Regions from separate parts of the Streptomyces sp. NPDC036822 genome, predicted to be linked through region 4. Evidence: riboswitches for the same ligand, from Rfam matches in the RefSeq annotation. Region 4 holds a riboswitch; each other region holds the start of a gene.
What was found. A riboswitch is a leader RNA that binds a small molecule or an ion and turns the genes downstream of it on or off. The one in region 4 is predicted to bind cobalamin.
Positions count from the first base shown of each region.

Region 1 (5,130 bases), on a different contig from region 4:
GGGAGACCCGCAGCCCGTCCTCCTCGTCGATGCCGAGGCCGTGGGCGTAGGGCAGGACGCCGTACGTCCGGCGCCCCGTGAGGCCGAGCAGCATGTCGAGCCCGGGTTCGAGCAACGAGACGTCGCCCCGGAACTTGTTCACGAGGTAACCCGCGATCAGCTCCTGGTCCTCGGGCGCCAGGAGCGCCGTCGTCCCGAAGAACTGGGCGAACACCCCGCCCCGGTCGATGTCGCCGACCACGAGCACCGGCAGCCGCGCGGCCCGCGCGATGCCCATGTTCACGATGTCCGTGCGCCGCAGGTTGATCTCGGCCGGACTGCCCGCCCCCTCGCAGATCACGGCGTCATACGTGCCCCGCAGCTCCTCCAGGCACGCGAGGACCGGCTCGAAGAGTTCCTGCCGCCGTCCTCCGTGCAGCAGCTTCCCGGGGGACGACCCGCCGGGCCCTCCGAAGAACCCCCGGGCACTCAGCTCGCCCACCGGCTTGCCCATCAGTACGACCTGGCTGGAGCGGTCGCTGCCCGGCTTCAGCAGCACCGGGTTCATCAGGGCGGTCGGCTCCACCCGCGCGGCCTGCGCCTGCATGGCCTGCGCCCGGCCGATCTCCGCGCCCTCCCTGGTCACGAAGGAGTTCAGGGACATGTTCTGCCCCTTGAACGGCGCGACCTTCACTCCTTGGCGCACCAGCCAGCGGCAGATCCCCGCCGTGACGACGCTCTTGCCCGCGTCGGACGTGGTCCCGGCGACCAGCAGCCCCCCGCCTGTCATGCGTTCCTCCGCTTCGTCGCGCCCGCCAGGGCCCGTCCGGTCACACAGACCGCCAGCGTCAGCCCGGTCACCCGGCGCGACAGCCGTACGGCACGCTCGATGTCCGCCACGTCCACGTCCCGGCCCTCCGTGTTGAGCACCGGCCGGTGTTCCACCCGGCCGCCGTACGACAGCGTCCCTCCCAGCCGCACGCCGAGCGCTCCCGCGAAGGCAGCCTCGACGGGGCCGGCGTTGGGGCTCGGATGTGCGGCCGCGTCGGCGCGCCAGGCCCGCAGCGCCCCGCGGGGGTCGCCGCCCGCGACCGCGGCGAGCACGGCCGTCAGCCGCGCTCCCGGCCAGCCGGCGAGGTCGTCGAGCCGGGCCGAGGCCCAGCCGAAGCGGCGGTACGTGGGGTTCTTGTGGCCGACCATCGCGTCCAGGGTGTTCACGGCCCGGAAGCCGACGAGCCCCGGGACACCGGCCACCGCGCCCCACACCAGGGCGCCGACGACCGCGTCGGAGGTGTTCTCGGCGACGGACTCCACGACCGCGCGGGCCATCGCGGGGCCGTCCAGGGCCTGCGGGTCGCGGCCGCACAGATGCGGCAGCCGCTCGCGCGCCACGTCCAGGTCCCCGGCGGCCAGCGCCCCGCCGATGGCCCGGGCCTCCCGGCCCAGGGTCGTGCCCCCGACGACGGCCCACACGGCGGCGGCGGTCAGGGCGGCGGACGCGGCGGGCCGGTTCCGTACCGTGCGGGCGGCGAGGGCGCCCAGGGCGGCCGTGCCGCCGACGCAGACGGCGGTGTGCAGCGCGCCCCACCCGCGGTGGTCGCGCCGCAGGAGGCTCTCGACGGCTCCGGCGGTCCTGCCGAACGCGGCGACGGGATGGCCGCGGCGCGGATCGCCGAGGAGCAGGTCCACGGCCAGGCCGACGGCGGCGCCGTACGCGAAGACGTCCGTGGACGCGAATACACCGGTGGCTGCTCTGCGGCCAGGCATGGCGCTGTGTCCTCACTCAGGGTCCGCGCCCTGGCTCGACGTGACCGGCGGTGAGAGTTCCTGGCTCCCGGGGATCAGCTCCCCGGTCACAGTGGCGGGACCGCGCCGGATTCGCACCGGACTTCCTCTTCTGCCGCCGTAAATGGCCCCGGAAGTCCACCACGCGGCGCGAACAGCCGTCAACTCACCCTTGACCTGCGGCGGGAGAGTGTGCGAAGCCCCACAACGACGACCGGGCGGGCCGCACCTTTCGGTGCGACCCGCCCGGGGGTGGTGTCGTGACGCGTCAGACGACGATCAGATAGATGCCGTACGCGACGGCCGCCGCGCAGAGCGCGAAGCAGGCGTACGCGCCGGTGCGGGCCAGGGTGGCGGAGCCTCCCTGGGCGGCGGCCTGCTCCTGCTTGGAGAGGCCGATGATGCCGAGGGTGAACAGGCCCACGAGGGCGACGGTCGCCACGAGGCTGACTCCGAAGACGGAGCCGAGAGCTGCCCAGTCGATCTTCATGTGGTTCGTCCTTACACCGCGGCGGCGGGGGCCGCGGGGGCTGCCGGGTCCGTGGGGGCCGGCGAGGGGATGGTGGTCTTGAGGTCCTCGTCCGCGACGGCGGCGACGGAACCGGCCGGCGGCGGGGTGACGGCCGCGATGGCGGTGGTCACGACGCCCGCGGGCTCGTCGAGGTCGTCGTCGGTGACGTTGTGGTGGTCGACCGGCTTGCGGCGCGAGAGCGCCCAGATGACTCCGGAGCCGGCGATCAGCAGGACGGCGACGGCAACGATGCCCCACGTGCCCTGCTTGGTGAGGAACTCGGCGCCGGCGGCGACCAGGCCCGCCGCGGGAAGGGTCAGGCCCCAGGCGATGAACATCCGGGTGGCGGTCGACCAGCGGACGACACCGCCCTTGCGGCCGAGGCCCGCGCCCATCACGGCACCCGAGCAGGACTGGGTGGTGGAGAGCGAGAAGCCCAGGTTCGAGGAGGCCAGGATGACCGTGGCGGCGCTGGTCTGGGCGGCGAAGCCCTGCTGCGGCCGCAGGTCGGTGAGGCCCTTGCCCATGGTGCGGATGATGCGCCAGCCGCCGAGGTAGGTGCCGAGCGCGATGGCGACGCCGGCGGAGACGACGACCCACATGGGGGGGTTGGAGCCGGGGGCGAGGACGCCGCCGGTGACCAGCGCCAGGGTGATGACACCCATCGTCTTCTGCGCGTCGTTGGTGCCGTGGGCGAGGGAGACGAGACCGGCGGAGGCGATCTGGCCGGCGCGGTAGCCCTTGGCCGTGTGCTTCTCGTCGGTCCGGGCGCCGATGCGGTACGTCAGGCGGGTGGCCACCATCGCGGCGAGGCCGGCGACGAGCGGCGCGGCGATCGCGGGGATGAGGACCTTGGTGACGATGGTCGAGCCGTTCACGGCCGACCAGCCGGCCGACATCACGGCCGCGCCGATGAGTCCGCCGAAGAGGGCGTGGGAGGAGCTGGACGGCAGGCCGAGCAGCCAGGTCAGCAGATTCCAGAGGATGGCGCCGACGAGCGCCGCGAAGATCACTTCGGTACGAATGCCCTGCTCGTTGATGATCCCGCCGGAGATCGTCTTGGCGACCTCCACGGACAGGAACGCGCCGACCAGGTTGAGCACGGCGGACATGGCCACCGCCGTCTTGGGCTTGAGGGCACCGGTCGAGATGGTCGTCGCCATCGCGTTGGCGGTGTCGTGGAAACCGTTCGTGAAATCGAACACGAGAGCTGTCACGACCACAATCGCGAGCAGCAGCGTGATGTGTTCCATTTACCCAGGCAATCGTTTGACGTCAGTGGCTCGTCGAACGTAAGCAACCTGGGTGAACGGAAGATGAACTGGGCCGGGCGGTGTGGTGACCCGATCCGGTGTCGGCGCATTCCGCTTACGGTCTCGGGGGCGGTTTCCGTCCACGATGCGGTCATCGCGCAACCCCGGGTAATCCGGGCTGTTCCGGGGCACATGCGACTTCGTTCCTTTCCGCCCCACACGCCCCGTGTCAGCCCGTGGACCGCGCGTGCACCGATTCAGCCGCACGAGGGACCCGCCAGAGTGACCCATGTCACTCTCCGGTGGCCGTCCGCACGTCCCCTGGGACAACGCGCCGGTCGCACGCGGTCCCCGAGCGGCGATCCGCCGCCGCGGCGCCTCCCGCCCGGCACCGCGCCCGGCCCGCCGCGCTTCCCGGGTGGCAGTACGCCGCCCGCGTACCGACACTGGGACAGTGCGCCCGGCTACAGCGACGGCAGCGGCCGTCACCACTCTGATCGGTGTCGGCGCGGCCGCGGTGGCGGTCGGCCGCTACGCGGGCGACGCCGCCCTCAAGGCGGCGTCCGGGCGGCCCCTGCCCGGAGACCCACGCCTCACCGTGCACGCCACCGGCCCCGGCAGGGTCACCCTGACCCGCAGCCTCGCCTCCCTGCGTCCCGGTACGTACGGCATCGAGGGCCCCGACTTCCACGGCTTCGTCGGCCCCGTCCTCGACCGCGTCCCGCACACCGCCGACACCGTCGTGCGGCGTCTGGAGCGCGTCGAGCTCGGCACCCTCGAACCCGGCGCCCGCGTCCGGCTCACCCCCGAGCTGCACGCCGGCACGCCCCGCACCGCCGTCGGCGTCGTCTACGAGGACGTCGAGATCCCCGGCGAACTGGGCAGTCTGCCCGGCTGGCTGATCCCCGGCCCCCGCCCCACCTGGGTCATCGCCGTGCACGGCCTCGGAACCAGCCGCCGTCACCCCCTCAACCTCGTCCCTTTCCTCACCCGACGGCAGATCCCCGTCCTGTGCGTCGCCCACCGCGGCGACGAGGGCGCGCCGGCCTCCCCGGACGGACTCGCCCACCTCGGCGACTCCGCGTGGCGGGACGTCGACGCGGCCATCCGCTACGCCGTCCGCCGGGGCGCCGTGGACGTCGTGCTGCACGGCTGGGGGACCGGCGCCACCATGGCCCTGCGGGCCGCCGCCGACTCGGGCGTACGGGACAGCGTCCGCGGCCTCGTCCTCGACTCCCCGGTCCTCGACCCGCAGGCCACGCTGCGCCACCTCGCCGCCGCCCGCCGGGTCCCCCGGCCGCTGCTGCCGTTCGCGGTCCACGCCGCCCAGAGCAGGTCGGGGCGGCGCGGCGACCGCCTCCCCGACCCCCCGGACCCGGCCGGCCTCCGCGTGCCGACCCTGGTCTTCCACGGCCCGGACGACACCCTCGCCCCCTGGGAAGCCTCCCTCGAACTGGCCGCGAGCCGCCCCGAACTGGTCACCCTTCAGGCGGTCCACCAGGCCCCCCACGCCGCCATGTGGAACGCCGACCCGGTCCGCTACGAGGAGACCCTGCGGCGCTTCCTCACCCCGCTGCTCTAGGGGATGGCGCGAAAGCCCCG
Region 1 is NZ_JBVJPY010000001.1:50,056-55,185, reverse strand. Features, by position in the region: gene ACZ68P_RS00300 (cobyric acid synthase) at 1-769, opposite strand, end outside; gene ACZ68P_RS00295 (cobalamin biosynthesis protein) at 766-1,746, opposite strand; cobalamin riboswitch at 1,782-1,922, opposite strand; gene ACZ68P_RS00290 (hypothetical protein) at 2,033-2,254, opposite strand; gene ACZ68P_RS00285 (inorganic phosphate transporter) at 2,266-3,528, opposite strand; gene ACZ68P_RS00280 (alpha/beta hydrolase) at 3,983-5,110, shown strand.
Region 1: linked by a shared signal. The riboswitch ahead of ACZ68P_RS00295 (cobalamin biosynthesis protein) and the one ahead of ACZ68P_RS28370 (ABC transporter substrate-binding protein) in region 4 are both predicted to bind cobalamin.

Region 2 (5,130 bases), on a different contig from region 4:
CTCACCTCCTACACCGAGGACATGCGGGCGCAGGGCCTGGAGCCCACGTCCCAGCTGCTCGACATCGGGTACGTCACCGCCGACGACACGCTCGCCGGACTGCTCGACATCTCGGCGGGCGGCCGGGTGCTGCGCATCGAGCGGCTGCGCCTGGCGAGCGGCGAGCCGATGGCCATCGAGACCACGCACCTCTCGGCCAAGCGCTTCCCCGCGCTGCGCCGTTCACTGGTGAAGTACACCTCGCTCTACACCGCGCTGGCCGAGGTGTACGACGTGCACCTGGCCGAGGCCGAGGAGACCATCGAGACCTCCCTCGCCACTCCGCGCGAGGCGGGGCTGCTCGGCACGGACGTGGGCCTGCCGATGCTGATGCTGTCCCGGCACTCGCTGGACGCGCAGGGCGAGCCGGTCGAATGGGTGCGCTCGGTCTACCGCGGAGACCGGTACAAGTTCGTCGCGAGGCTGCAGCGCCCCAACGGCTGACCGGGCCCGATTCCATTCCCCGACAAATGACCCCAGTTACGTCCGTTATCCGGACGGGGGTTCCATACGGCGAACCCGTCCCCTAGATTTCCTGCGCATTAAACAGGTGATCAGCGAGGGGACGGTTCGCCGTATGTCGGAAACGCAGGAAAGACAACCCACCGTCACACCCGTACGGGTGGTGGTGGCGCTCTGCCTGGTCGCGCCGTTCGTGGCGATGCTCTGGGTGAGCTCGTACGCGAAGGTCGAACCGACCTTCATCGGCATCCCGTTCTTCTACTGGTACCAGATGGCCTGGGTGGTCATCTCGACCGCGCTGACCATGATCGCGTACACGCTGTGGCAGCGTGACCAGCGCTCCCGCAAGGGAGGTGCGTCGAAGTGAACGAGGGCGTGAACGGCGTCGCACTCGCCGTCTTCATCTTCTTCTTCCTGGCCGTCACGGTCATGGGCTTCCTCGCCTCGCGCTGGCGCAAGGCCGAGAACGAGCACAGCCTCGACGAGTGGGGCCTGGGCGGCCGCTCGTTCGGCACCTGGGTGACCTGGTTCCTCCTCGGCGGCGACCTCTACACCGCGTACACCTTCGTCGCCGTCCCCGCGGCGATCTACGCGGCGGGCGCGGCCGGCTTCTTCGCCGTGCCGTACACCATCCTGGTCTACCCGCTGATCTTCACCTTCCTGCCCCGCCTGTGGTCGGTCTCCCACAAGCACGGCTACGTCACCACCTCCGACTTCGTCCGCGGCCGGTTCGGCTCGAAGGGCCTGTCGCTGGCGGTCGCCCTCACCGGCATCCTCGCGACCATGCCGTACATAGCGCTCCAGCTCGTCGGCATCCAGGCCGTCCTGGACGTGATGGGCGTGGGCGGCGGCGAGAACACGCACTGGTTCATCAAGGACCTGCCGCTGCTGATCGCGTTCGGCGTCCTCGCGGCGTACACGTACTCCTCGGGTCTGCGCGCCCCGGCGCTCATCGCCTTCGTCAAGGACACCCTGATCTACATCGTCATCGCCGTGGCGATCATCTACATCCCCATCAAGCTCGGCGGCTTCGACGAGATCTTCGCCAAGGCCGGCGAGGCGTACGCCACGGTCAACCCCGCGACCGACAAGCCGCGCGGCGCGCTGGTGCCGGGCGAGATGGGCCAGTGGGGCTACGCCACGCTGGCGCTCGGCTCGGCGCTCGCGCTCTTCATGTACCCGCACTCGATCACGGCGACGCTCTCCTCGCGCAGCCGTGACGTGATCCGCCGCAACACCACGATCCTGCCGCTGTACTCGCTGATGCTGGGTCTGCTGGCCCTGCTCGGCTTCATGGCGATCGCCGCCGGGGTCAAGGTCTCCAACGGCCAGCTCGCGATCCCGCAGCTGTTCGAGAACATGTTCCCGGACTGGTTCGCCGGCGTGGCCTTCGCCGCCATCGGCATCGGCGCCCTGGTACCGGCCGCGATCATGTCGATCGCCGCGGCCAACCTGTTCACACGCAACATCTACAAGGACTTCCTGAAGCCGGACGCCACGCCGGAGCAGGAGACCAAGGTGTCCAAGCTGGTGTCGCTGCTGGTGAAGGTCGGCGCGCTGGCCTTCGTCCTGACCATGGACAAGACCGTCGCCATCAACTTCCAGCTCCTCGGCGGCATCTGGATCCTGCAGACGCTGCCGGCGCTGGTCGGCGGCCTGTTCACCCGCTGGTTCCACCGCTGGGCGCTGCTCGCCGGCTGGGCCGTCGGCATGGTCTACGGCACGGCGGCGGCGTACGGCGTGGCCAGCCCGACCCAGAAGCACTTCGGCGGCTCGTCCGCCGAGATCCCGGGCATCGGCGAGATCGGCTACATCGGCCTGACCGCCTTCGTGCTCAACCTGATCGTCACCGTCGTCCTCACCTTCGTCCTGAAGGCGGTCAAGGCGCCGGAGGGCATCGACGAGACCTCCCCGTCGGACTACACGGCCGACGCGGGCGAGCCGGGCGTGCAGGTCGACATGCCGAAGCTGGGGCAGGAGACGCACTGACCGCGCCTCGGTGACGGACGGTCCGAAGGCCGCCGCGACTCCCGAAGGGAGCGCGGCGGCCTTCGCCGTCGGTACGGGTTGCGGCGTCCGCCGCTCGCCGCCCGGCCCCGCGAAGCGTCCGCCCACCGGGTCCGGCTCGGGCGCTCTGACGCACCGACGACACAACATGTGGGGGGTGCTTCGAGGGGCGCCCCCCACATGTATGCTCATCTCGCTGTCCTCTCAGGGGAATCCGGTGGAAATCCGGAACTGTCCCGCAACGGTGTGGTTCGGGCGTATCCGTACGCCTGCCGAGTCCGAAGACCTGTGGACGGCGCGCCCGGTCCGTCCGTTCCGGGTGCCAGAGTCGTCCGGGCCTCGCGGAGTGGGCCGGTGGACACGGCGCGCGCCCGCCTGAGGGGTGCCCTCTGCCGTCCGCTTCCCGCCGCCGCCCCCGGGCCGAGCGAGGGAGAGCCCCACGTGACCATCGCGCCAGCCGATCCGGCCGCGGCGATCGAGAGCGACGGACCCGGGACGGTACTGCTCCGGACCCTGACCGACCTCACCGCCGATCTCCCCGACACCGACCCGGGCAGGGTCGCCGCCGCCGCGCTGCGCGGCCGCAACGCCGCCTCGGACGAGGCGGAGCTGCGGGAGCTGGCCACCGAGGCGGCCGCCGGTCTGATCGCCGAGGACCCGGCCTACTCCCGGCTCGCGGCCCGGCTGCTCACGATCACCATCGCCGACGAGGCCGCCGGCCAGGGCGCGGTCACCTTCTCCTCGTCGGTGGCCGTCGGTCACCACGAGGGGCTCATCGCCGACCGGACGGCCGAGTTCGTCCGTCAGCACGCCGCCCGGCTCGACTCCCTGATCGACGCCTCGGCGGACGACCGCTTCGGCTACTTCGGCCTGCGCACGCTCTTCTCCCGCTACCTCCTGCGCCACCCGATCACCCGCAAGGTGATCGAGACTCCGCAGCACTTCATGCTCCGCGTCGCCTGCGGCCTCGCGGAGGACCACAGCGCCCGCGCCCTGGACGAGGTGGCGGCGCTGCACGGGCTGATGAGCCGGCTCGACTACCTCCCCTCCTCCCCCACGCTCTTCAACTCCGGCACCCGCCACCCGCAGATGTCGTCCTGCTACCTGCTGGACTCCCCGAAGGACGAGCTGGACTCCATCTACGACCGCTACCACCAGGTCGCGCGGCTGTCGAAGCACGCGGGCGGCATCGGCCTGTCGTACTCCCGCATCCGCGCCCGCGGCTCGCTGATCCGCGGCACCAACGGGCACTCCAACGGCATCGTGCCGTTCCTGAAGACGCTGGACGCCTCCGTCGCCGCCGTGAACCAGGGCGGGCGGCGCAAGGGCGCGGCCGCGGTCTACCTGGAGACCTGGCACGCGGACATCGAGGAGTTCCTGGAGCTGCGGGACAACACCGGTGAGGACCAGCGGCGTACGCACAACCTCAATCTGGCGCACTGGATCCCGGACGAGTTCATGCGCCGGGTCGAGGCCGACGCCTCGTGGTCGCTGTTCTCCCCCGCCGACGTGCCCGAGCTGGTCGACCTGTGGGGCGAGGAGTTCGACGCCGCCTACCGCGCCGCCGAGGCCGCCGGCCTGGCCCGCAAGACGATGCCGGCGCGTGACCTGTACGGCCGGATGATGCGGACCCTGGCCCAGACCGGCAACGGCTGGATGACCTTCAAGGACGCCTCGAACCGGACCGCCAACCAGACGGCGGAGCCGGGCCACACGGTCCACTCCTCCAACCTCTGCACGGAGATCCTGGAGGTGACGGACGACGGCGAGACCGCGGTCTGCAACCTCGGGTCGGTCAATCTCGGCGCCTTCGTGCGGTCCGACGTCCGCGACGGGGAGGAGGCCATCGACTGGGAGCGTCTCGACGCGACCGTCCGCACGGCCGTCACGTTCCTCGACCGGGTGGTGGACATCAACTTCTACCCGACCGAGCAGGCCGGGCGCTCCAACGCCCGCTGGCGGCCCGTCGGCCTGGGCGCCATGGGTCTCCAGGACGTCTTCTTCCAGCTGAAGCTGCCCTTCGACTCACCCGAGGCGCGCGCGCTGTCGACGAGGATCGCCGAGCGGATCATGCTCGCGGCGTACGAGGCGTCGACCGACCTGGCCAAGCGCTACGGCCCGCTCCCGGCCTGGCGCAAGACCCGCGCCGCCCGGGGGGTGCTGCACCCCGACCACTACGACGTGGAGCTGCACTGGCCCGAGCGCTGGGCCGCCCTGCGCGAGCGGATCGCCACGGTCGGCATGCGCAACAGCCTCCTCCTCGCCATCGCGCCGACGGCGACCATCGCGTCGATCGCGGGCGTGTACGAGTGCATCGAGCCGCAGGTCTCCAACCTCTTCAAGCGCGAGACGCTCTCCGGGGAGTTCCTCCAGGTCAACGCGTACCTCGTGGACGAGCTGAAGCGGCTCGGCGTGTGGGACGCCCAGACCCGGGAGGCCCTGCGCGAGTCCAACGGCTCGGTGGCCGGCTTCGGCTGGGTGCCCGCCGAGGTCCGCGCGCTGTACCGCACGGCGTGGGAGATCCCGCAGCGCGGTCTGATCGACATGGCGGCGGCCCGCACCCCGTTCCTGGACCAGTCGCAGTCCCTGAACCTGTTCCTGGAGACGCCGACGATCGGCAAG
Region 2 is NZ_JBVJPY010000002.1:109,837-114,966, reverse strand. Features, by position in the region: gene ACZ68P_RS04925 (GntR family transcriptional regulator) at 1-483, shown strand, start outside; gene ACZ68P_RS04920 (DUF3311 domain-containing protein) at 617-868, shown strand; gene mctP (monocarboxylate uptake permease MctP) at 865-2,490, shown strand; cobalamin riboswitch at 2,670-2,816, shown strand; gene ACZ68P_RS04910 (ribonucleoside-diphosphate reductase subunit alpha) at 2,950-5,130, shown strand, end outside.
Region 2: linked by a shared signal. The riboswitch ahead of ACZ68P_RS04910 (ribonucleoside-diphosphate reductase subunit alpha) and the one ahead of ACZ68P_RS28370 (ABC transporter substrate-binding protein) in region 4 are both predicted to bind cobalamin.

Region 3 (5,130 bases), on a different contig from region 4:
GGCGTGAAGGTCGTCAAGCACCTGTCGGAGCTGGGGTCGGAGGCCGTCGCGCCGATCGTCAGCTGGCTGAGCGGCAAGAAGAAGCACTGACGCGGTAGCGGACCGCACGGAAGGCGCCTGACCGGAACGGACCCGGTCAGGCGCCTTCTCGGCGTGCCCGGAACCGGAGTCCGGAGGGACGGCACGTCCACCGGGCCGGGAGACGGAAGGAGACGGGAGCCGGCCGCGCCGCCTCCGATGCGGCGCGGCGGTCGTCGGAGGGAGGCGGGGTCGGCACGGCAGGTGACGCGGGAGGCGCGCCTGGGGAAGGGTGACGGGGGGGAAGGACACAGCCGGAACCGCACCGACGAGCGCTGCCAGGAGAGAGAGTCATGAGAATGCTGATCAACGTCCCGGAGACCGTGGTCGCCGACGCGCTGCGGGGCATGGCGGCCGCGCATCCCGAGCTCGTCGTGGATGTCGAGAACCGTGTCGTCCTGCGGCGGGACGCGCCGGTCGCCGGGAAGGTCGCCCTGGTGTCCGGGGGCGGGTCCGGGCACGAGCCGTTGCACGCGGGGTTTGTGGGGCCGGGGATGCTGGCGGCGGCGTGCCCGGGCGAGGTCTTCACGTCACCCGTGCCGGACCAGATGGTGCGGGCCGCCGCCGCGGTGGACAGCGGGGCGGGGGTGCTGTTCGTCGTCAAGAACTACACCGGGGACGTGCTCAACTTCGAGATGGCCGCCGAGCTCGCCGAGGACGAGGGCATCCAGGTCGCCAAGGTCCTGGTCGACGACGACGTGGCCGTGACGGACAGCCTCTACACCGCCGGGCGGCGCGGCACGGGCGCGACGCTCTTCGTGGAGAAGATCGCGGGAGCCGCCGCCGAAAAGGGCGCTCCGCTGGAGCGCGTCGAGGCCCTCGCCCGGCGGGTGAACGAGCGGTCGCGCTCCTTCGGCGTGGCGCTGAGCGCCTGCACGACACCCGCGAAGGGCAGCCCCACCTTCGACCTGCCGAAGGGCGAGCTGGAGTTGGGGATCGGCATCCACGGCGAGCCGGGGCGGGAGCGGCGCGCGATGATGACCTCGCGGGAGATCGCGGACTTCGCCGTCGATGCCGTACTGGACGACCTGCGGCCGTCGGGTCCCGTCCTCGCACTGGTCAACGGCATGGGAGCCACGCCGCTGCTCGAGCTGTACGGGTTCAACGCCGAGGTGCAGCGGGTGCTCGGCGAGCGCCGGGTCCCGGTCGCCCGCACGCTCGTCGGGAACTACGTGACCTCCCTCGACATGGCCGGCTGCTCGGTGACGCTCTGCGAGGCCGACGAGGAACTGCTACGCCTGTGGGACGCGCCCGTGCGTACGGCTGCGCTGCGCTGGGGCCGGTGAGAAGGAGAGTGCCCGACGTGACCGGACCGACCGAACCGACCGAACCGACCGAAGCGACCGCAACACCCGTACCGAACGCGCCGACCGCACCGGCCGGCCCCGGCAGCGCCGCCGAGGCCGCCGAGGCCGCCGAGGCCTACGCGTCGGCCGAGGCCACCCGACCGACAGCGGCCCGCGGGGCCGACGCGCTCGACGCCGCGTTCTTCCTGCGCTGGCTGGCGGTCGCCGCGGCCGCCGTCGACCGGGAGGCGGACCGACTGACCGACCTCGACTCCGCGATCGGCGACGCCGACCACGGAGCCAACCTCAGGCGGGGTTTCGCCGCCGTGACGGACGTCCTGGCGAAGGAACCTCCCGCGACGCCGGGAGGTGTGCTCACCACCGCCGGACGACAGCTGATCTCGACCGTCGGCGGCGCCTCAGGACCGCTGTACGGGACGCTCCTGCGCCGCACCGGCAAGGCGCTCGGCGAGACCCCGACCGTGACGCGCGAGGCGTTCGCCGACGCGCTGGCGGCCGGGGTCGCCGCCGTCGCGCAGCTCGGTGGAGCGCGTGTCGGCGACAAGACGATGCTGGACGCGCTCGTCCCGGCGGCCGAGGCGCTGCGCGCGTCCTTCGGAGCGGCCCGGGCCGCGGCCGAGGAGGGTGCGCTGGCGACCGTGCCGCTCCGGGCGCGCAAGGGCCGCGCCAGCTATCTGGGCGAACGCTCGATCGGGCACCAGGATCCGGGCGCCACCTCGTCCGCGCTGCTGATCGCCGCCCTCGCGGAGGTGGTCCCGTGACCGGCGGCCGGGTCGGCATCGTCCTCGTCTCGCACAGCGCCGCCGTGGCCTCGGCCGTCGCCGAACTCGCCCGGGGCCTCTCCGGTGGCGGCGCCACCGCGCCGATCCTGCCCGCCGGAGGGACTCCGGACGGCGGTCTCGGCACCAGCTCCGAACTGATCGCCGAGGCGGCGAAGGCGGTCGACCAGGGCGCCGGTGTCGCCCTGCTGGTCGATCTGGGCAGCGCCGTACTGACCGTCAAGGCGCTCCTCGCCGAGGGCGACGAACTTCCGGAGGGTGCGCGGCTCGTGGACGCGCCCTTCGTCGAGGGCGCGATCGCCGCGCTCGTCACGGCCACGGCGGGCGGGGATCTGGCCGCCGTGGAGGGGGCGGCCGCGGAGGCGTACACGTACCGAAAGGAGTGAGAGAGGGCGCGAGAGACTCGTCACACACCGTCCGCACGGGCCTCCGTGTTGTGATGCGCCTGGTCAACCCACTAATGTCACAGCGCCTTGGTGTACGGGAAACCGGTGCGGTACCGGTGCGGCCCTCGCCACTGTGATCGGGAAGTCCGGCTCCACCCTCTGGGGGGAAGACCCTTCAGGGGAGCCACTGCACCACCGCGGGAGACCGTTGCGGTGTGGGAAGGCGGAGCCGCGACGGCATGACCCGTCAGCCAGGAGACCGGCCAAGGTGCGTTGTCCATCCACGAGGTGCTGGAGAGGGTCTCCCGATCATGCATATAGCCGAGGGCTATCTACCCCCCGTGCACGCGGCCGCCTGGGGCGTCGCGTCCGCCCCCTTCGTCGTCCACGGCGTTCGTGCCCTGACCCGCGAGGTCAAGGCCCATCCCGAGTCCACCCTGCTGCTGGGTGCGGCCGGTGCGTTCACCTTCGTTCTGTCCGCTCTCAAGCTCCCTTCGGTGACGGGGAGTTGCTCCCACCCCACCGGCACGGGGCTGGGGGCGATCCTGTTCCGGCCGCCGGTGATGGCGGTCCTGGGCACGATCACCCTGCTGTTCCAGGCCCTGCTGCTCGCGCACGGCGGGCTCACCACGCTCGGCGCCAACGTGTTCTCGATGGCGATCGTCGGGCCCTGGGCCGGGTACGGGGTGTACCGGCTGCTGCGGCGGTTCGAGGTGCCGCTGATGGTGAGCGTGTTCTTCGGAGCGTTCGTCGCCGACCTCTCCACGTACTGCGTCACGAGCGTCCAGCTCGCGCTGGCCTTCCCGGACCCGGGCAGCGGCGTCGTGGGCGCGCTCGCCAAGTTCGGCGGCATCTTCGCCGTCACGCAGCTGCCGCTGGCGGTCAGCGAGGGGCTGCTCACGGTGCTCGTGATGCGGCTGCTGACGCAGTCCAGCAAGGGCGACCTGACCCGGCTCGGGGTGCTGCTCCCGGGCGACCGGAAGACCGAGAAGGCGGAGGCGAGCGCGTGATGAGCCGTAACGCCAAGATCAACACGCTGCTGCTGCTCGTCGTGGCGGCCCTGGCCGTGCTCCCGCTGATGCTAGGCCTCGGTGACCACAAGGAGGAGCCCTTCACCGGCGCCGACGGCGAGGCGGAGGTGGCGATCACGGAGATCGCTCCCGACTACGAGCCGTGGTTCAGCCCGCTCTACGAGCCTCCGTCCGGCGAGATCGAGTCGGCGCTGTTCTCGCTCCAGGCCGCCCTCGGCGCCGGTGTCCTGGCCTACTACTTCGGGCTGCGCAAGGGCCGCAGGCAGGGCGAGGCCCGAGCCGGGGCGAAGCCGCCGGCGAAGCCGTCCGGCGACGAGTAGGCGCGGATGCTGCCGATCGACGCGGCGGCGCACAGCAGTCGCTGGCGCCGCCGTCATCCGTGCGAGAAGGCGGCTCTGGGTTTCGGCCTGACGCTGTGCGCGGTGTGCCTGCCGCCGTGGCCGGGAGCCGTGCTCGTCGCCGCGGCCACCCTCGCGGTCCTCCTCGGTCCGGCCGGTGTCCCGGGACGCCAGCTGTGGCGGGCGTTCCGCATTCCGCTGGGCTTCTGCGTGACGGGCGCGGTTCCTCTGCTGTTCGAGGTGGGCGGCCCGCGCGGTGTCGTCGCCCTGGCACCGGACGGTCCGGTGCACGCGGGCGAGCTGCTGCTACGGACCGCGGCCGCCTCCCTGGGGGTGCTGCTTTTCGCGTTCACCACGCCCGTATCGGACGTGCTTCCCCGGCTGGTCCGGGCGGGGGTGCCGGCCCCCGTCGTGGACGTCGCCCTCGTGATGTACCGGATCAGCTTCCTGCTCCTCGACGCGATGGCGAAGATCCGCCAGGCGCAGGCGGCCCGGCTGGGGCTGACCACACGGGCGGCGACCTGGCGCTCGCTCGCCGGGCTCGGGGCGACGGCGTTCGTGCGCGCCTTCGACCGGGCGCAGCGCCTGCAGACCGGGCTGGCGGGGCGCGGGTACGACGGGACCCTGCGGGTCCTGGTGCCCGCCGCCGCCGTCTCGCGCCGCTTCCTGGCGGCGACGGCCGGGCTGCTCGTCGGTCTCGTCGCGCTCACTCTCGTACTGGAAAGGTCCCTGCCGTGAGTCTTCGTTCCCCTGTCGTGGAACTGGTGAGGGCGGGCTTCGCCTACGAGGACGGGCCCGCGGTCCTCGACGGGATCGACTTCGCCGTACCGGAGGGGCGGTCGCTGGCCCTGCTCGGCAGGAACGGCAGCGGCAAGACGACGCTGCTGCGGCTGCTCAGCGGTGGTCTGCGGTGCGCGAGCGGCGCGCTGCGGCTCGACGGCGAGGAGGTGTCGTACGACCGCAAGGGGCTGACCCGGCTGCGGACGACGGTCCAGCTGGTCGTGCAGGACCCCGACGACCAGCTGTTCGCGGCCTCGGTGGGTCAGGACGTGTCGTTCGGACCGATGAACCTGGGGCTGCCGGAGGAGGAGGTACGGCTCCGGGTGCGCGAGGCGCTGGAGGCGCTGGACATCGTGGCCCTGGAGGACCGGCCGACCCATCTGCTGTCGTACGGGCAGCGCAAGCGGGCGGCGATCGCGGGCGCGGTGGCG
Region 3 is NZ_JBVJPY010000005.1:274,040-279,169, reverse strand. Features, by position in the region: gene ACZ68P_RS14495 (ALF repeat-containing protein) at 1-90, shown strand, start outside; gene dhaK (dihydroxyacetone kinase subunit DhaK) at 372-1,364, shown strand; gene dhaL (dihydroxyacetone kinase subunit DhaL) at 1,571-2,146, shown strand; gene ACZ68P_RS14480 (PTS-dependent dihydroxyacetone kinase phosphotransferase subunit DhaM) at 2,143-2,550, shown strand; cobalamin riboswitch at 2,622-2,832, shown strand; gene ACZ68P_RS14475 (energy-coupling factor ABC transporter permease) at 2,862-3,560, shown strand; gene ACZ68P_RS14470 (energy-coupling factor ABC transporter substrate-binding protein) at 3,560-3,901, shown strand; gene cbiQ (cobalt ECF transporter T component CbiQ) at 3,908-4,657, shown strand; gene ACZ68P_RS14460 (ATP-binding cassette domain-containing protein) at 4,654-5,130, shown strand, end outside.
Region 3: linked by a shared signal. The riboswitch ahead of ACZ68P_RS14475 (energy-coupling factor ABC transporter permease) and the one ahead of ACZ68P_RS28370 (ABC transporter substrate-binding protein) in region 4 are both predicted to bind cobalamin.

Region 4 (5,130 bases):
CTCGCCGCCCTGGTGGTACATCACCGTCAGGAGGCCGTTCACCGGGTCGGTCGAGGGCCCGGTGCCGGCGGTGCTGCCGGGCGCGGTGAACTTCCGGTCCTGCGGGATCGCGGCTCCGTCGAGGACCGCCCCGTCCTCGAACCGGAACCGCGTGACGGCCTTCCCGAAGGCCGTTCCCCCGCTCGTGACATGGAGCGGGCCGACCTCGGTCCAGACGTGACTGTCGGCGCCGACCGGCTCGACGCCCATGGCGAGACCGTGGCCGAAGCCCTTCAGCTGCATCGACCCCGTACGCACGCCGGTCTGCCGGTCGATCCGGTTGAGGTACATGTTGCCGGCCGACGCCGTGGCCGAGCTCTCCACCTGGAGCACGAAGACGTGCCCGTTGACGGTGTCCGTCGCGATGGCCTGCGGAGCCGGGTTCTTCACCAGGTCCACGGTCTGGAGCAGCCTGCCGGTCACACCGGACAGGTCGATGCCGTTGGTGTCCGTGTACGCCATGTTCCCTCCCCTGGGTCCTGTCCGGACCCGACCCGTCATGATCACACGGGTGTGCGAGGGGCCGAGCGGCCCCCTCGCGACGGCGCGTGCGAGCCGGGGTGGGGAGTGCGGCACCGATCAGGCGGCACGGGTAGGGCGGTACGTCAGGCGGTACGGGTCAGCCGCCATACGTTGTCCACCCGGGTGCCGGACCTGCCGTCGGGCGAGGACAGCGCGCGCTCCACGCCCTCCAGGGTGTCCACCCGCCAGGGGTGCGGCAGGGCGAGCATCGCGAGCACGCCTTCGAGCGTGGGGAAATCGGCGTCGAACGGGTACTCGTGCTCCTCCATCCAGGAGGGCCATGCGGCGTGCATCGCGATGAGCAGGGTGCCGCCCGGCGCGACCGCTTCGGCGGCCGACCTGAACACCCCCTCCTGGTCCAGGGCGACGGGCGACTGGAGGAACTGGGCGCTCACCAGGTCGAACTCGCCCTTGGGGAAGGTCACTCCGAGTTCGTGCCGCTCGAACGCCACCCGGTCGGCGAGACCCGCGTCGGCGGCGTGGGCGGCCGCCCGCTCGAGGGCCGTGGCGGAGATGTCCACGCCGGTCACCCGCCATCCGCGCGAGGCCAGCCACAGGACGTCACCTCCCTCACCGCAGCCCAGGTCCAGGGCGGTGCCCGGCTCCAGGCCGGCCGCCTCACGGACGAGCAGCGGGTTCGGGTCACCGCTCCAGACGCGCGCGCTGGTGCTGTAGCGCTCCTCCCAGAACTCCGTCGGATCGGTGGGCTGCGGGGTCGGCATGAAGGCTCCTTCGAAGACGGTCGCTGGGTGCCGGCGGCACCTGGGCTCAGAGTCGCCAAGGCACGGGAAGACGTCAAACACGCTTGCCGATTCGGCAACTGCGCGGCGGAGCCCGGGACGTGCGCACTTTCGCTCCGCTCGCGCGGAACCGTAGGATCACCTGGTCATCACCGCGACGGGAGACAGGAAGCCGGTGCGAAACCGGCACGGTCCCGCCACTGTGACCGGGGAGTGCACCCGTCGAGACGCCACTGCGCGCACGCGTGGGAAGGCTGGGGTGTACGCCGATCCGGGAGTCAGGAAACTGGCCTGTCGCGGGCCCGATCCGAGGAGCGCGGACTCCCCAGGAGGCTTTTCTTGTACCCCAGCACGTCCGGCATGCCCGGCACACCCCCCGTATCCGGGGCGCCTCGTACGCCCGGCGCATCCCCCGCCGCCCGTCCGCGACGCCGTTCCGTGCGCGCCGCGGCCCTGGCCTTCGCCCTGTCGGGAGTCCTGCTCACCGGCTGCGGCAGCTCGCCGTCCACGGCCGCCGGCCCGAAGGGCCCCGCACCGGCCGCCAAGGGCTTCCCCGTCACCGTCGACAACTGCGGTACGCGCACCACGTACGACGAGCCGCCCTCCAGGGTGGTGACGATCCACCAGCACCCCGCGGAGCTGATGCTGGCCCTCGGACTGAAGGGCCGGATGGTCGGCACGGCGTTCCCCGACTCGGACGTCCTGCCCGCTTTCCGGAAGGACTTCGCGGCGATCCCGGAACTGGCGAAGAAGGAGCCGTCGTTCGAGTCCGTCCTCGACGCGGAACCGGACTTCGTCTACGGCGGCTACGCCAGCGCGTTCTCCGAGAGCGAGGGACGCTCGCGGAAGGCGTTCGCCGACGCCGGCATCGACACCTACCTCAACCGCGAGTACTGCGGGAAGAAGAAGGTGTCGATGACGGACACGTACGACGAGATCCGCACCATCGGCTCGCTCTTCGGCGTTCCGGAGCGCGCCGACGCGCTGGTGGCCGACCTCAGGGGCCGCGTCGCGAGGACGACGGAGGCCGTGAAGGGCGCGGCCGCCGTCCCCGTCTTCGTGTACGACAGCGGTGACAAGTCGGCGTTCACGGCGGGGGGCAAGAGCCTCGGCACCGAGGTCATCCGGCTCGCCGGGGGCGCCAACGTCTTCGCCGACCTGGACGACGTCTTCGGTGACGTCTCCTGGGAACAGGTCGTCGCCCGCAAGCCGGAGGTCATCGCCGTCTACGACTACGCGGGGGCGGACAGCGTCGAGCGGAAGAAGGAGTTCCTGCTGTCCCAGCCCGCCCTCGCCGAGGTGCCGGCGGTGCGGAACAAGCGCTTCGTGGTGCTGCCGCTGACCGCGACCCTGGTCGGGGTCCGCGCGCCGTACGCGGTGGAGGACCTCGCCCGCGGGCTGCATCCCGAGCGCTTCCGGTGACGGCCCCGGCGAACGCCGTGTCCGCCGCCGATTCCGCCCCCGTCTCCCCCGGCACCTCCGCCCGGCCCGCGGATCCGGACGTCCCCGGCCCCTCCGCCCGGGGCACGGACCCGCACCGGGGGGCCGGGGCGCGCCGCGGCGCGTTCCCCGTCGCCCTCGCCGTCCTGGCGGTCGTGCTCCTGGCGTCGATGACGGCGGGCATGGCCATCGGATCGGTGCACGTGCCTCCCGGCCAGGTGTGGGGCATCGTGACGCACGCGCTCGGTGCCGACTGGTCGGAGCCCACCTGGTCGTCGGCGCGCGAGACCATCGTGCTCGACGTCCGGGCGCCGCGCGTGCTGCTGGGGGCGGTGACGGGCGCCGGGCTCGCGGTGGTGGGCACCGCCATGCAGGCCCTCGTGCGCAATCCGCTCGCGGAGCCGTACCTCCTGGGGGTGTCCTCGGGCGCCTCGTTGGGCGCCGTCGCGGTGATCGTCTTCGGGGTGAACCTCTTCGGACCGGTCTCCCTGTCGGTCGCCGCGTTCGCCGGCGCCCTGCTGACCCTGCTCCTCGTCTACACCACGGCCCGGTCCGGCGGCCGGATCACCTCGGTGCGCCTGGTGCTCTCGGGCGTGGCGTTCGCCTCCGTCCTCACGGCGGTCATGGACGTCCTGCTGCTGACCAGTGACCGGGGCAACGAGGCGCGGGCGGTCCTCGCCTGGACCCTCGGAGGCCTGGGCGGTGTCCAGTGGGACACGCTGTGGCTGCCCGGCGCGGCGCTCGCGCTGGGCATCGCGGTCCTGCTGACGCGGACCCGTTCGCTGAACCTGCTGCTGGCGGGCGAGGAGGCGGCCGCGACGATGGGACTCGACGTGGCCCGGTTCCGGGCCCGGACGTTCGTCCTGCTCTCGCTGGTCACCGGCGTCCTGGTGGCGGCGGCCGGGCCGATCGGGTTCGTGGGGCTGATGATGCCGCACACGGTGCGGCTCTTCGTCGGCGGCGACCACCGCCGGGTGCTGCCGACGGCCGCCCTGGGCGGAGCCGTGTTCCTGGTCTGGGCGGACATCGCGGCGCGGACGATCGCGGCGCCGATGGAGATTCCCGTCGGTGTCCTCACGGCGCTGTGCGGGGGCCCGTTCTTCCTGTGGCTGATGCGCCGGGACGCCCGGCGCACGGCCGACCGGGGAGCGCCATGACGGCGGCCGAACTCGTCGTCGAGGGCGTCACGCTCACGGCGGGGGCGCACCGGCTCGTCCGGGACGTCTCGCTGACCGCCCGGCCCGGCGAGGTGATCGGCCTCGTCGGGCCCAACGGCAGCGGCAAGTCCAGTCTCCTGCGGGCCGTCTACCGCGTGCTGCGCCCGGACGGCGGGAGCGTGCGGGTGGACGGCACGGAGGTCCGGTCGATGCCGGTGCGGCGGCTCGCCCGCACACTGGCCGCCGTGGTGCAGGAGAGCGGTGCGGACTTCGACCTGACCGTGCGGGACGTGGTCTCCATGGGACGCACGCCGCACAAGCGGCTCTTCGACGGCGACACCGGTGAGGACGCCCGGATCGTCGGGGCCGCGCTGGAATCGGTGGACGCCGCCGAACTGGCCGACCGCTCCTTCGACCGGCTGTCCGGCGGTGAACGCCAGCGCGTCCTCATCGCCCGCGCACTCGCCCAGCAGCCCGCCCTGCTGGTCATGGACGAGCCGACCAACCACCTGGACATCCGCCACCAGCTGGAGGTTCTGGGTCTCGTGCGCCGGCTTGCGGCCACGGTCCTGGTCGCCCTCCACGACCTGAACCTCGCCGCCTTCTACTGCGACCGCCTCTACGTCCTGCGCAAGGGAGCGGTCACCGCCACGGGCACGCCCGCGGAGGTGCTCACCCCGGACCTGCTGCGGGGGGTGTACGGAGTGACGGCCGAGGTCGCCGTCCATCCGCGTACGGGAGCGCCGCAGGTGACGTTCCTGCCCGGGGAGGCCGACCTGCCCGCCCCCGCGCCGGGGCGCCGCTGACGAGGGCGTACGCGGGCCGAGTCCAGGGGGCCGGCTCCGAACCGCGGGGGCGCCGGATGGTCGGACGCGTCCGTGCCGCGGGCCGACGGCCCGCGGCACGGACGCGTCTCAGGGGTGGACCTGGATCTCGCCGATGCCTGAGCCGAGGCTCGAGCAGTGCGCCGTCGACTGGCCGGAGTCGCCGGGCGCGAGGGTGACATGGTCCCCGTCCGCGTCGGGGGACCAGCCGCAGACCAGGTGGACCCAGAAGGTCTGGGTCTGGGTGCCGTTGTTGGTGCACAGCGCCCAGCCGGTGTAGTCGTCGATGTTGTGCTTGCCGGTGTGGCACGAGAGCCCCGGCGGGGTGGCGGAGGGGGCGGCCACGGCGGGTGACACGGCGGCGGGCAGCGCCAGGACCAGGGCGGCGGAGGCGAGGAGACCGGCGCG
Region 4 is NZ_JBVJPY010000015.1:120,242-125,371, forward strand. Features, by position in the region: gene ACZ68P_RS28360 (hypothetical protein) at 1-501, opposite strand, end outside; gene ACZ68P_RS28365 (class I SAM-dependent methyltransferase) at 645-1,283, opposite strand; cobalamin riboswitch at 1,430-1,610, shown strand; gene ACZ68P_RS28370 (ABC transporter substrate-binding protein) at 1,662-2,723, shown strand; gene ACZ68P_RS28375 (FecCD family ABC transporter permease) at 2,741-3,898, shown strand; gene ACZ68P_RS28380 (ABC transporter ATP-binding protein) at 3,895-4,704, shown strand; gene ACZ68P_RS28385 (hypothetical protein) at 4,813-5,130, opposite strand, start outside.